One region of the Brevibacillus sp. SKDU10 genome, then DNA from elsewhere that is predicted to be linked to it. Evidence: riboswitches for the same ligand, from Rfam matches in the RefSeq annotation. Region 1 holds a riboswitch; the other holds the start of a gene.

Region 1 (7,380 bases):
CCATCTGATGGATCACCTAGCATGGTAGTAGAAAAGGAAGCAAGGTCGTGATCACCTTTGTCAGTTCTTGCAACAAGCGCTGGGTAATCCATTAATTCTGCCTCTAGTTGAACGCCAATTAATTTGTAGTTTTCCTTAGCGATAGGAATAAGAATGTCGCTTACTTTACTTTTCGTTGTCAGGTAGTGAAGAACTAGTTTTTTTCCGTCCTTTTCACGGATGCCATCCGAGCCTTCTTTCCAACCTGCTTCATCCAGTAGCTGTTTAGCTTTATTCACATCATAAGCGTAGGGATTCACATCTTCTGTATACGCCCAGGATACTGGAGATATGGGGACATTAGCTACTTGTGCATAACCTTGATAGGCGGCATCCACAATTTGTTGACGATCAAGCCCATAGATTAGCGCCTGTCTAACACGCTTGTCTTTTAAATAAGGCTTGCTATGGTTAAAGGAAAGATAGCTGTAGGCAGTCGAAGTATAAATATTGATGTTTGCAAAACCAAGCCCCTTTAAAAGCTCCAGATTATCAGCATTTGCAGGGAAGGAGCTATAATCAGTCTCACCTGTTTGGAAAAACTGCGTAGTATCTCCATCGGTTGTTTTATAAATAAAATGGGGAATGGCCGGTTTTCCCTCGTAATAATACTCATTGGCCACAAATCTCACTTCTTGACCGGGGATAAACTTTTCAAATTTGTATGGACCAGCTCCGACTGGTTTTGTATGCAAGGTACGTAGATAGTCAAGCTTACCTGGTTCATAGCCTTTTCCATAATAAGCTTTGGACAAAACGTGACCACCAAGCAGGAGAAGAGAGCGAGCGTTTACTTTCTCAGTGGTTATCTTGATTGTCTGTGGGTCGATGACTGTAATCCCCTCAATGGTTTTTGCTTTTCCTTCTTTATAAGCTTTGCCGCCCTTAATGTGTACTTCGGCGATTTCTGTTTCTCCGTCATACGTTTTATCATGCAATACGGTGAGGGTGAAGGCGACATCATCAGCAGTCAAGGGTTCTCCATTGCTAAATTTTACATTTTTACGTAGATGGAAGGTATATGTAAGCTGATCATCGGAAATATCCCACTTTTCTGCTAATTTAGGAACTGGTTTGCCACTCTTATCAATATCTACAAGTGGAGAAAACATCACGGAGGTAACGTTACCGTCATAACCATTGTGATAAAAATATGGATTGAAAACCCCGCCTGGTTCAGTTAAAGCTACTACAACCGTGTCTTTTCGATTTTTAGCCGATTGAGGCGACTTCGATTTGTCTGTAGCAGCGATAACAGCATCTCCTGCGTTCTGTACCCGTAGTGTTTGAGCCTGAGTATCTGCCTGACCATCGGCTGGAGTATTAGAGGTGGATGGAGCTCCTTCGCTACTGCAACCGGCTAATAAGGAAGCTCCTAACAGAAATGTGAAGAATGAATGTATAAAAGCTCTTCTCATGATGATCCTCCTTATAAATTGGAAAATGTAGACTCATTATATTATTATAATTCCGATCTGTAAAGTATGAATTAATCTTATTTCTGCAATTCCCACTTGAAAAGCTTTTTGACAAAAGGCTGGACATAAGCGTAGAGGAAAATAGAGCGTAGAAAAAGCATTTGACCAAATCTCTTACTAGAAATTTGGTCAATTAGCCTTTCATATTCACTTGTAGCGTGTAGTTAGTTTCGTAGTTAGAAAATTTTCTTCTGTTCCCGATCTGCTTTTAGAATTTCCACTGCTTCACGAAACCGTTGAGAATGTACAACTTCACGTTCACGAAGGAAAGAAAGGCTATCGATTAAATCGACATCATCAGTCATATTAATCAACCATTGATAAGTAGCCCGTGCCTTTTCTTCAGCAGCAATATCCTCATACAAGTCTGCAATCGGATCACCTTTTGCTTGAAAATAGGTAGCTGTGAAAGGAACACCGGCTGCATCATGAAAAAACAAAGCCTTATCGTGATTTGCGTAATGTGCGCCAAGACCAGCTTCCTCTAGCTGTTCAGGAGTGGCGTCCTTCGTTAGCTTATATACCATTGTTGCAATCATCTCGAGATGGGCAAATTCTTCTGTGGAAATATCGTTTAAAAGACCAATGACCTTATCAGGAACAGTATAGCGCTGATTCATATAACGTAGAGCGGCCGCTAATTCCCCATCAGCTCCACCGTATTGTTCCATCAAGTACTTTGCCATTTTCGGGTCGCATTTGCTTACGCGAACGGGATACTGTAATTTTTTCTCATAAATCCACATTCAAAATTCCCCCTTTCTAGACCTGCCAAGGCCAAGGTACTTCGTTCCACGACCAAGGGTACTGCGAAAAGCTATTGCCAAAATTCATCAGAGGTCCGAATGAAGATTCGAATTGGCGCTTTAGTGTCATACTTTGCTGTGCCGTATCGTTGAATTGCCTAATAGCAGTCATGTCAGTAGGATGGGTATCAAGATACAGGTTTAGTTCCACTAACACAAAGTCAATTGCCTGAATTTGGTGAAGCAGCTCATAATATTGTTGCTGGCGTTCATCCGTAAAAGTACCATGATCGCTCACTTTATTTGCCTCCCTTGTACGGATTTTCATAAGGCGCATACAGAGCAGGCCAGAGGGTTCCTAAGCAAAGAGCTTTGTATGGATCAAATTGGGGTAAATTCGGGGGTTGAAATCCCAAGTAGAGCTGTGGTGGTGTTTCATAGGTTACAACCCGTTGTGGCGGACAAGGATCACATGGACCGATATAAGGAAAGTATGCCTTTCGATTTCGACTCATATGATTGCCTCCTTTCCTGTAGATGTCCTTATATGCTTATCAATTGGACAAGGGGAGTAGAACAGAAAACATAGGCAAAAAAGAGAAGGAATTCCGCTTTTTACGTCAAGTTGACAAAAAGGGCGAGCGGTGGTGCGAAGGATGGGCAAAATCCAGTTTGCCATGGAGGTGGCAGAAGTCTTCCTGCAACAATAGGAAACTGAATTGAATAAAAATATGGAATTTTATGTGAAGTTATATTATGATAGCAAGCATACCTAGAATAAAGGTTTAGATATCTTGGTGATATGGATGAATTAAATATGTGGAAATAGGTTCTTTGAACAATGAGTGTCAAGGATGAAAAGGGAAGCACGGTGTAAATCCGTCACGGTCCCGCCACTGTAAAAGAGGAGTCAGTACAAAAAACCACTGATCAACTAAGGATTGGGAAGGTATGTGCTGATGTGGATTCTTAAGTCAGGAGACCTGCCTATTTCAACAACACTGTGTGACCTACGGGAGATAGGGAGGTGTTAGATAGCTGTGGCAGTTGTACATGTATATTCACTGCTTGTTCAAGCATCTCTAACCATCTTTTGAACGGGAAGAGATGCTTTTTTGTTTGAGTTGTGTTTTTTACCGAAAATATAACCTGTTTAGGAGGGCGAACAAGCATGAATAAAGGAATAAGTAGCAATTTAGGATATCCACGCATTGGGGAAAATCGCGAATGGAAAAAGGGATTAGAAGCATTTTGGGCCGGGACAATTGAAGAGAAGGAATTTCTTGCCCAAATGCAACAAAGCAGACTCCAGCATCTGCAAAAACAAAAGGAAATAGGCATTGATCTGATCCCGGTCAATGATTTCACTATGTATGATCACATGCTGGATATGGCCGTGATGTTTGGTTATGTTCCAAAACGCTATGAATATGCTGGTGGGGAAGTACCTTTGTCCACCTATTTTGCTATGGCACGAGGCAATCAGCATGCAGTTGCTTGCGAAATGACCAAATGGTTTAATACCAATTATCACTACATTGTGCCGGAGTTTCAGGATATCAAACCCGTCCTTACCGAAAATAAACCGCTTCTTGCTTATAAAGAGGCAAAAGAGGAGCTGGGGATTAAAGGAAAACCGGTTATAGTGGGACCTTATACCTTTATTAAGCTATCCAAAGGGTTCGATCGGCTACAGATACCGGCTATTATCCTACAGCTCGTCCCTCTTTATGTGCAGGTTCTAACAGAATTAGCACAGGAAGGCGTGAAGTGGGTTCAGATGGATGAGCCAATTCTAGTAACATCTTTATCCGAAGACGAAATGAAGACGATCTCCTACATCTATGAACAGCTTCATGAAGCTGTTCCACAACTCCAAATCATGCTGCAAACCTATTTTGGTTCCGTTACATTTTACAATGAAGTGATTAAGCTGCCTGTAGCAGGAATTGGATTAGATTTTGTCCATGATGCAGGACGAAGCCTTGAGCAGATCACAACAAATGGTTTCCCTCAGGATAAAGTACTTGGGGCGGGCATCATTGATGGAAGGAACATTTGGCGTGCAAATCTGACTCATAAGACAAATCTTCTCTCTACTATCAATGAGCATGTCGATGCATCTCGTATCTGGATTCAGCCATCTAGTAGTCTACTTCATGTTCCAATCAGTCTAAATCAAGAGACAGAGCTTGATCCACTCGTTAAAGATTCATTGGCGTTTGCAGATGAAAAATTAATTGAAATCAAGCATGTTACAGATTGGTTGCAGAACGGAGAGGAAAGCGTTAAAGAGATTTTTGCGGAGAATCAAACCATCTTAGAACGGGTAGCGAACGCTGTAGCTCGCAATCGCCCACATATACATGAGGCTGTTGCCAGCTTGCAATTAGATCAGATCGGCCGTGCATCTGATTATGAACAACGGCGAAAACAACAACAACACCAATTACAGTTACCAATTCTCCCTACTACAACGATTGGTAGCTTTCCACAAACAACAGAAGTTCGTCAGGCGAGAAATAAATGGCGGAAGGGGGAATGGTCGGCAGAGCAATATGAGCAATTTTTGCAAGCAGAAATCCGGGAATGGATTGACATACAAGAGAAGGTTGGGCTTGATGTGTTGGTTCATGGGGAATTTGAACGAACAGATATGGTGGAATTTTTTGGCGAAAAACTAGGTGGATTCGCTTTTACTAAAAACGGATGGGTGCAATCCTATGGTTCACGTTGTGTAAAGCCTCCAGTTATTTATGGAGATGTAGAGTTTATTGAGCCGATGACAGTCAAGGAGAGTATCTATGCACAATCTCTAACAACTAAACCCGTCAAGGGAATGATTACAGGACCTGTCACTATTTTAAATTGGTCCTTTGTGCGTGACGATATTTCCAAAGAGCAGGTAACCTATCAAATTGCACTTGCCTTACAAAAAGAGGTAGAGGCGTTAGAAGCTAGTGGGATCACGATGATTCAGGTTGATGAACCAGCACTACGTGAAGGGTTACCGTTAAAGAGAACGGAATGGGAAGCATATTTAGAATGGGCTGTAAAAGCCTTCCGCTTAACGACTTCTACTGTAAAAGACACGACCCAAATTCATACCCATATGTGCTACTGCGAGTTTCATGATTTTATCGATTCTATCAGCGAACTGGATGCAGATGTTATTTCAATAGAAACATCGCGCAGCCATGGTGAGCTAATCCATGCTTTCCATAATCATTCCTATCTGAAAGGAATTGGTCTAGGCGTCTATGATATTCATAGTCCCCGTGTTCCAACTGTAGAAGAAATGGTAAAAATGATTGAGAATGCTCTACAGGTCCTTGAACCCAGACAATTTTGGATTAATCCCGATTGCGGATTAAAAACAAGAGGGCGTAAGGAAACGATCGCTTCCTTAGAAAATATGGTGACTGCAACTCGATTAGTTCGTAACACCATAACAGCTATTCCCTAAGATTGCGTACGAGATTCAAAACATATCTTCATGGATCTTGTGTTTCCCCCTGATACGAATCATCACTACACAATACTTGAAAATAAAAGGAAAGAGAATATAGGGACGAAAAACTAGCCTGGTTAGTTGAATGGCAGCATTTCTAGATGGGGTGATATCCTAAGCACTGAAATGCTGCCATTCCTATTTTATACAAGGCTCTATAACGAAGATTCATGTGTTGCAAGAAGGGAAACGATAGTTGTTCTCTTACACAAGGGACAATAGATAGAAAAAGGTTGGTACAGACTCAGAAACTAAGGCAGCATGATGTCAGTCAGAGTCTTTTCAATATTTGGTATGAGTGAAGATTCATCAGAAGTGTTCCAAGCAATAAAACCATCAGGGCGAATCAGGACAGCTACTTGGCTTTGCAAAAAAGGTGGGAATTGGTCAACAGATAAGCATTCCAGCTGGAATCGCTTCATTATCGGTTGCAATTGTGCAAAAAGAGATTCATTCTTACCAAGACCAGAAATCAATAGGACCCAATGACCATGCTGCATGATTGTGAATAATTGTTCCCTTTGACCTGTTAGGAGAGAGCCATCTACATTGGGACAACGATGACCCGCTAATGAACCTGCTGAGAGAATTGGAAGGGGCGGATAAACAACTTGCATACCGCTTATTTGCTCAGCAAACCTACGATTAACATCAGGTATGGTTAACAGTTTCGACATGAGCTCGCGTAATGCCAGTCCGCTTTCAGTAAAATCTTTCAATAAATGTACTTGAGCTAGCGTTTCTTTTAGAAAAACTGCCCCAGCCTGATGACGCTCTACATGATACGTATCTAGTAAATGCAAGGGTGCTTTTTCATGAATGACGGCTGCTAGCTTCCAACATAAATTCACAGCATCCTGCAATCCTACATTGAGTCCTTGGCCTCCCGCAGGAAAATGAATATGAGCAGCATCGCCAACTAAGAAAATTCGTTTGTTTCGATAACTAGCGGCCTGACGGTGTGTACTACCTACCCGTGAAAGCCATCCTGCATGCTGAATGGGCATTGTTTGGTTCGTAATTCGCTCAATAGATGTCTGTAATTCTTCTAGCGTCACAGGAACATCAGGTGGAATATGGTAGCGGAGAGGGTCGATCATTGCAAATCGGTATACGCCGTCTGCAATCAACATCATTAATAAAGAACCATTTTCATTATAAAACTGTAGGAAAGGCTCTGCTGGAGGCTCTGTAAGAATAATATCACCTAGCATAGCGGTGAAAGTGGAGGGGCTCCCTGTGAAGTCAATTTCGGCGCATGTACGTACAAGGCTTCGGGCACCGTCTGCACCGATTACATAATTAGCGGTTAATTCATAAGATTCAGTTTCGTTTTCTATTAATAAATGAACCTGAGAATCTGTTTGTTGCAGATTAGTCAGTTGATGCTGACGTCTTATTTCTACTCCAAGCTCTAGTGCACGTTGTTCGAGAATTTCCTCTGTAATGGATTGAGGAAGAAATAAGGTATAGGCAAAGGGAGTATCCAAACGGGAAAAGTCAAGACGTGTTTCAAGTCCGGCATAATGAGCACTTGAAAGCGGATATCCACGAGTAATAAATCGATCAAGAATCCCTCGCATTGCAAAAATTTCTAGAGTTCTAG
Region 2 (7,380 bases), on a different contig from region 1:
TGAGTGCATATATTTCTCGCATAGGCCTGAGTATATTTTGCTTAATGCTTGTTTCAAGCTTTTCTTTATCCCCAGTTTGCAACGCATGAATAATGTCCTCATGTTCATGAATGGAAGCCTGATTCATCTCACACGACTGCTTCAAAAATACATATTTAAAGCGACGAATATGATTTTGCAGAGAAACATGAAACTTGCTCAAATACGGATTATCTGCAACATCTGTTATTAGATTATGGAATTGCTCGTCATGCTCCATCGCTTGGAAAGGCTGTTCTCTGGCAATCGCTCCTGCAAATTTTTCGTTCCATTCTTGCAATTGTTCTATATGCTGAGGCAAGATGTGCACAGAAGCGAATTCGGCTGCCAGTGCATGTAATGTTGCAAGTGTAGGATAAACTTTTAAGATATCTTCCTTCTCAAGATTAGTCACTCTCGTCTCTTTCCCTGGTTGCATATGGACCAATCCCTGTACTTCAAGTAATTGAAGAGCTTCTCTTACAGGTGTTCTACTCACGTTTAATGCTTCCGCCAGTTGAATGTCCACCAATTTTTCTCCTGGCTCTAGTGTCCCATCTATGATCCATCTTTGAATGTGAGAGAAGGCACGGTCTTTAGCTGACACTCGAATAGGTGCTACGTAATTACTAGGAATTGGCATGTCTTCCCTCCTTATTCAATATGTAATATATCGCATACAGCTTGTACATTCAACCGAATTTTCAATCTATTTACACTTCCAAATTATACAAAAGGACCGTAGCTGGGCTTTATCCCAACCACGGTCCTTTTCGTTAGCTTTCCTTTTACAAACTACACAATCCGGTTGTCGCTTGCATGCAAGGCTTGTTAGCCGCTATTAGCATCTCATACCTTATTAGAATGAGGTATCCTTTACACGCTGGTTCAAGAAATCAAAATCTTGATCATGGAGCGGCTCCACTTTCCCTTTTTGATAACCGCTTCCTTTTGTGGAAAAGAAGTCATGCGTACTCGTTTCTGTACGAATCCCATTCAATACAACAGGATGAACTTCTTCCTCATCAAAAATCGGTTCTAGCCCTAGGTTCATTAGAGCTTTATTCGCATTATAACGAATATACTTTTTCACTTCATGTGTTAAACCAATGGAATCATAAAGTGTTTCCGTATATTCTAATTCATTTTTGTATAGAGCTTGAAGAAGTTCATCAACAAACACTGTTGCTTGTTCCTGCTCAGCCTCTGTTAATCTAGCAAAAACCTCTTGGGCTAGCAAGCCGACAAAGACACCATGCACACTTTCATCACGGATAATTAGCTTGATAATTTCTCCGCTGGCTACCATTTTCCCTTGACCTGCTAAAAACAGTGGATAGAAGAATCCAGAATAAAACAGGAAGCTCTCCAAAAATACGGAAGCTACCATCGCTTTATACAGGCTCATATCGTCGCCATCTTTGATACCTCTGTAGATATCATCAATAACTGCTGTTTTATACTGCAGATGTTTATCTTCTTTTACCCACTGGAAAATTTCATGAATCCGCTCAGAACTTGCTACTGTTGTAAAAATAGTGCTGTAGCTCTTCGCGTGAATCTCTTCCATCGCTGCCTGGAAAATTAGAATTGCTTTCTTTTGCTTCTCTTTAACATGCTGGGCAATCATGGGCATGCCAACATTTCCTTGTTCTGTATCAAGCAATGTTAGCCCACCTAATACCTTCATGTACGTATCCCGTTCATTGTCCGTTAGATTCGTCCATGACTTTAAATCCTTCGAAATTGGAATTTCTGTATCTAGCCAGAACTGAGATGTATTTTGCGTCCATAGCATCTCGGTATACTGGGTTTCCGGTTCATTCCAGTTGACTGCTTCAAATTTAGACATTGCGATGCTCCTCTCTTATACGCTGCAACTAACGCATTCCTCAATGGTTTTTTTCTTTGTACGGGTATAATACAGCGTCTTTAAGCCCTTTTTCTGAGCATAGATGTAATACATAGCCAAATCCCGTGTGGTTGCGTCATCTTTTACATACAGAATAGTAGAAATCGCCTGGTCGATATGCACCTGAACTTCTGCTACTAGATCAATCACATTAAACATGTTCATGTCATATGCTTCTTTGTAGTAGAAGAAATTGTCATCATCTAAGAACGGCATCGGATAAATCGTTTTGGAATCTCCATATTCGCGTTCCTCGATACGCTGTGTAATAGGTGCAATAGATGCCGTAGAGGACTGTAGATAAGAGATCGAGCCCGTTGGAGCAATCGCCAAACGATAAGCATGGTAAAGTCCGTGGGTTTGTACCTCATCCTGCAAGCGAACCCAATCTTCCTTCGTAGGAATATGGTGGCCTTCGAACAATTGCTGAACCCTTTCTGTTTTTGGTGAATAATCGTGCTGCTTATAACGTTCGAAATAGCTACCGGATGCATATTCACTGTGCTCGAAATCTTGGAAAGTAATTCCTCTCTCTTTTGCAATTAGCATAGAACGTTCTAATGAATAAAAATTCAAGATCATAAAGAATGTACGCGCGAAGTCAATCGCTTCTTTTGACTCATAAGGAATCTTATTTTTAGCCAAGAATCCGTGTAGATTCATAGCTCCCAAGCCAACAGAATGAAGCTCTCGGTTTGCCTTTGCCACAGATGGAACGATCGAAATATTTGTACGGTCACTCACCTCTGTCAGAGCATCCATTGCTAGATGAATCGTGTCTCTCATTCTCTTATTCGCCATTACATTTACAATGTTAAGAGAGCCAAGGTTGCAAGAGATATCGCGGTTAATAACATCCTCCACCCCATAATCATTAATGGTGGAAACTTCACTAAGCTGAGCGATTTCACTGCATAGATTAGAAAATTTAACTCGGCCAATCTCTTTTAATGCGTGATATTCATTAACATTATCAACATACATAATATATGGGTAACCAGATTCCATCTGGATTTGAGCTAATTTCATGATCAGATCACGTGCGCCGATTTTTTTCTTACGTACACGCGGGTTATTGACCAGCTCGTCATACATGCTGGTGATGTCCATATCGTCTAAGTGCTGCCCGTACTCTTTGAACACAGTATGAGGATAGAATAAGTACATGTCTTTATCTTTTTCTACTAGCTCAAAGAATTTATTAGGTGTAACAACGCCAAGTGATAAGGTTTTTATTCTGATTTTCTCATCGCTGTTGATTTTTTTGGTATCTAAGAATTCTTGAATGTCAGCATGGAAAATATTGAGATAAACAACTCCACTACCATCGCGTTGACCAAGCTGATTTGCATATGAGAATGCATCCTCAAACAGCTTCATTACAGGAAGAACCCCGCTAGCTTTACCATCTAGTCCTTTGATTTGCTCGCCAGCGGCACGGATTTTGCTCAGGTTCAAGCTTACACCGCCGCCAATTTTGCTTAATTGCAAGGCTGAATTAATAGAGAACCCAATCGAATTCATTGAATCATCTACCTCAAGCAAGAAACAGCTAACTAGCTCCCCGCGACGTTTTTTACCTGCATTCAAGAAGGTAGGAGTAGCAGGCTGATATTCTTGTGAGATTAACAGGTCTGCAAATTGCAGTGCTTTTTCGCTATCCCCTTTTGCTAGGAACAAGGCAACTACAGCAATTCGATCCTCGTAACGTTCAAGGAATTTGCTTCCATCGTTCGTTTTCATCGCATAATTATTATAAAACTTGAATGCACTCATGAAGGATGGGAAGCGGAATTTTTTATCATATACATAGCGATAGACCCGTTCGACATCGGCAAATTCATAGCCTTCAAACACTTCAGCTTCATAGTAGTCATTTTCAATTAAGTAGTTAATCTTCTCACGTAAGTTATGGAAAAAGACCGTATTCTGATTTACGTAATCAACGAAATAACTCTTCGCTGCCTCTAAATCTTTATGAAACTGAAATTTCCCGTCTTTCTTCACCATAATTTCGTTGTTCAACGTGATCCATTGTGGTAGTTGCGTGGACAAAGTGAAATACCTCCTGCTTAAAAGTTTCTACATCTCGTTTGGTACCGCTCAATTCAAATTTCATGACCAATGGTACATTGTATTGTTCGGCTATCTGGTCAGCTGCAAGTCCGTAGCGAGTCCCCCAATTCATGTTCCCGCTAGCTGCAACTCCCTTCATCCATTGAGAGTGTTGCGTTAGAAATTGTCGTGTCGTTTCAGGAACTTGTCCAAATCCCGTTGTATATGTAATCAGAATGAAAGGTTCGTTTATGACGATATCATCGGAAATTTGTATACAGCGAAAATCTAGTTTTTGGACGAAGCGTTTCACATTTCCTGTTTTGGAATCATATACGATCAGCATCGATACACCCCCCTTTCAGGTATAAAGGACATAAGATGGTAGCAAGCTGACTGCTGATAAATGTAACTTTTTGCCAACATAAAAAGCTCATCCCTTCATGGGTGAGCTTTAAAACGGCACAACAAAGAAAAAATAGCAAAGCAAATAGCCGCTACTATTTAATCCCCGTACCGTTTCAACTTCCCACTCCCCGAAGATGCGAAACTAAGAGAATGGGCAGGTCTACTGACTTGTGTTTCACTTTACTTTGAGCCCTTCCCATATAAGTCGCCTGAGACATGCTTATACAGTGGTTTTGCTCATTTCATCCACACTTACAGTTGCGGGGACAGCTCTGGAATTTCACCAGATTCCCTATTAAGTCGCAAAATGACACCTAATTCTCGGCGGTAAAGTAACTTTTTATCAGTATGTAGTATATAACATTCATATGAGACACTAAATGTAGTCTTGTCACCTAGCATACAATGTTTCTATCAAAAGAGCAAGATACAAAATGCCTACGAGTTAAAAATAAAACTCGGCTCATAAATAGACAGAAAAACAAGCTAGATTTCATGCAAAAATGCCTCTTTTATATGTTTTTCCAGCTCATAACTACACTCCTATTCTTATATAACAGAGCATCCACTCAGACTGTTACAGCTTACCTAGTAACGTAACTATTACTGGGAAACTCATAACTAGACTTCAACAAACAGGCGTAGAGGCTAACACAATTATCCATAATTAGCTTGTTTCATAAGAACAAATGTTCTATAATTGAAGTAAGCAATCTACATCCCTTACAGATATATCATTGTACCAGTATAAAGTCATTTTGATAACATGTTTATATGTATTTATTTTAATAGACGAAGTTGAGCAAAGGATGGTGGTCATTCTCATGTCTGTTACAAAACAACGGGATTCCTTGCAACTCCTTGAGAAAATCCCTTCTTTTCCTTGGTTTGTTGAAAAATATGTGGATCACAAAAGATCAAAGCGCGCTTCGGTCTCCACTTTACTCGGCTATTTGCGTGATTTTGAATTCTTTTTTCGGTGGCTAATGGCAGAGGGCCTTTCCACCGCCCAGGAAATGAGCGAAATTAGACTCGATGAATTAGAGGGACTACGCAAAGAAACCGTCGAAGCCTATCTTCTCTACTTACAGGACTCTCACTTATTTGAGCGTTCGTTGCTATTAACAAAACCCACTAAAAGTGCAAAAAAAGAATACAGTGATTTGACAATATCTCGCAAGCTTTCTAGTTTAAAATCCCTGTTTTACTATTTATCTGCACTCTCAGAGGATGAACATGGCGAATCTTACTTGAAGCGAAACGTGATGGCAAAAATTGAGTTACATGTAGAAGAGGTTACACCGCTTGCTCGTGCAAACGCTATCCGCTCTAAGATTTTAATAGATGACCAAATCCAAAAGTTTGTCGATTTTGTATATCATGGCTACCTAGAGTTTTGTGATACCAAGAAAAAGCTACATTTTCACTATCGAAATCGGGATCGCGATGTAGCCATTATCGCTCTAATCCTTTCTGGCGGATTTCGTGTCTCTGAAATTGTTAATTTGAACCTACAAAATGTGGTCTTGGAAAAAAATCAGGTCTTAATGATTCGAAAAGGCAAAAAAGAGGATGCTCCATTCTTCAGTGACTGGGGAAAGGAATATTTGCTTCGTTATTTGAATACACGCCAAAAGTATCAGCCGCCTGCTCATGAGGACGCGTTATTTCTCACGGTATCACCTACGAACCCAATCGGACACCGCATCGATCTACGTTCCGTTCAAAAATTAGTTAAAAAATATGGAAGTGCATTCGGAATGCCGGACATTTCTGTACATAAATTACGTCATAGCTTTGCTACCCAATTTTTGCGCTTAAACCCTGATCCTCATCAGCTTCAAGCTCAATTAGGACATTCAAAAATAGATACGACGATGCAATACGCCCATGTACTCGATGATGCGTTGAGTCAAGCAGTCAATCGAACAACCAGTAAATTGTAATGAAACGCCCCCTCTTCGTTACATGAAAATACCTACAACGTCAAAGCTGCACCCAATCTTATTCGTTACACGATCCTCCCGTTATGCTAAGACATACAAAAAAACAGGCAGCATCCTTCTCTTTGAAAGATAGCTGCCTGCTCCTATTTACTTACTATTCTGGGGCCAATCTATTCTTTCCCTTGCATGGCGTACCACATTTCATAGAGCTGTTTGATCTCTTGTTCTTGTGCTTCTAGTTGATTCTGGTAGTGGACTAGCTGTACATAGTCATCCTTAGCTTGCTCCATTTCTCGCTGCCACGCCTTACATTGCTCCTCTTTTCGAGCGATCTTTGCTTCCAATTGCTGAAGCTTAAATGCATTCACTTTAGGAACTTTCGCTTTAGGGAGAGAATTAGCCAGTGCCAGATCTTCATTCTCTGTTTGCTTTGTTTGAAGTACAAGATCTACCGTTTCAGCCTGGTCACATCGTCCCTTTTGTTGCCGATCAGTATGACTCTGCGTTTTGTCTTGTATTCCTTTTGCGATCTTGTCTTTTTGCTTGTGCACTCCTATTGTATGATTGGTAACGAATCGGTGCTTTCTGCGCTTTTCTCTCGCTTCCTCATAGGTTCCTTCATAATGGATTAGACGCTGATTATCAATCCAGCAGACGCCGCCTACCATTTTTTGCAAGAAATACCGATCATGAGATACAACGACAAGTGAACCTTGATAATGGAGCAGGGCTTCCTCTAATGTTTCTCTCGCTTCAATATCCAAGTGGTTTGTAGGCTCATCTAGTATAAATAGATTGATGTCTTGATGCATTAACTGAGCCAGCCTTAATCTCATCCGCTCTCCACCACTGAGCTGTCCCACTTTTTTAAAAACTTGCTCTCCATAAAACAAAAAACCTGCCAGGATATGCCGTGCTTGTGCTTCTGTTACAATGGCGATCTCTCGAAACGCGTCAATCACACGCCGATTGGGATCTCCTTCTAAAGCCTGTTGTGATAAATAACCGATCTTTACTTGGCTTCCAAGTGCTATCGTACCT

What was found. A riboswitch is a leader RNA that binds a small molecule or an ion and turns the genes downstream of it on or off. The one in region 1 is predicted to bind cobalamin.
Region 2: linked by a shared signal. The riboswitch ahead of nrdI (class Ib ribonucleoside-diphosphate reductase assembly flavoprotein NrdI) and the one ahead of metE (5-methyltetrahydropteroyltriglutamate--homocysteine S-methyltransferase) in region 1 are both predicted to bind cobalamin.

What each region holds. Positions count from the first base shown of each region.
Region 1 covers NZ_LSSO01000215.1:129-7,508, forward strand. Annotated here, with positions in the region: partial or broken gene AYJ08_RS22505 (ABC transporter substrate-binding protein) at 1-1,457, opposite strand, end outside; gene AYJ08_RS22510 (manganese catalase family protein) at 1,694-2,263, opposite strand; gene AYJ08_RS22515 (spore coat protein CotJB) at 2,280-2,561, opposite strand; gene AYJ08_RS22520 (spore coat associated protein CotJA) at 2,563-2,778, opposite strand; cobalamin riboswitch at 3,074-3,268, shown strand; gene metE (5-methyltetrahydropteroyltriglutamate--homocysteine S-methyltransferase) at 3,435-5,729, shown strand; gene AYJ08_RS22530 (FAD-dependent monooxygenase) at 6,026-7,380, opposite strand, start outside.
Region 2 covers NZ_LSSO01000041.1:2,892-10,271, forward strand. Annotated here, with positions in the region: gene AYJ08_RS03720 (GntR family transcriptional regulator) at 1-661, opposite strand, end outside; gene nrdF (class 1b ribonucleoside-diphosphate reductase subunit beta) at 878-1,870, opposite strand; gene nrdE (class 1b ribonucleoside-diphosphate reductase subunit alpha) at 1,886-3,940, opposite strand; gene nrdI (class Ib ribonucleoside-diphosphate reductase assembly flavoprotein NrdI) at 3,906-4,331, opposite strand; cobalamin riboswitch at 4,530-4,726, opposite strand; gene xerS (tyrosine recombinase XerS) at 5,218-6,339, shown strand; partial or broken gene AYJ08_RS03745 (ABC-F family ATP-binding cassette domain-containing protein) at 6,510-7,380, opposite strand, start outside.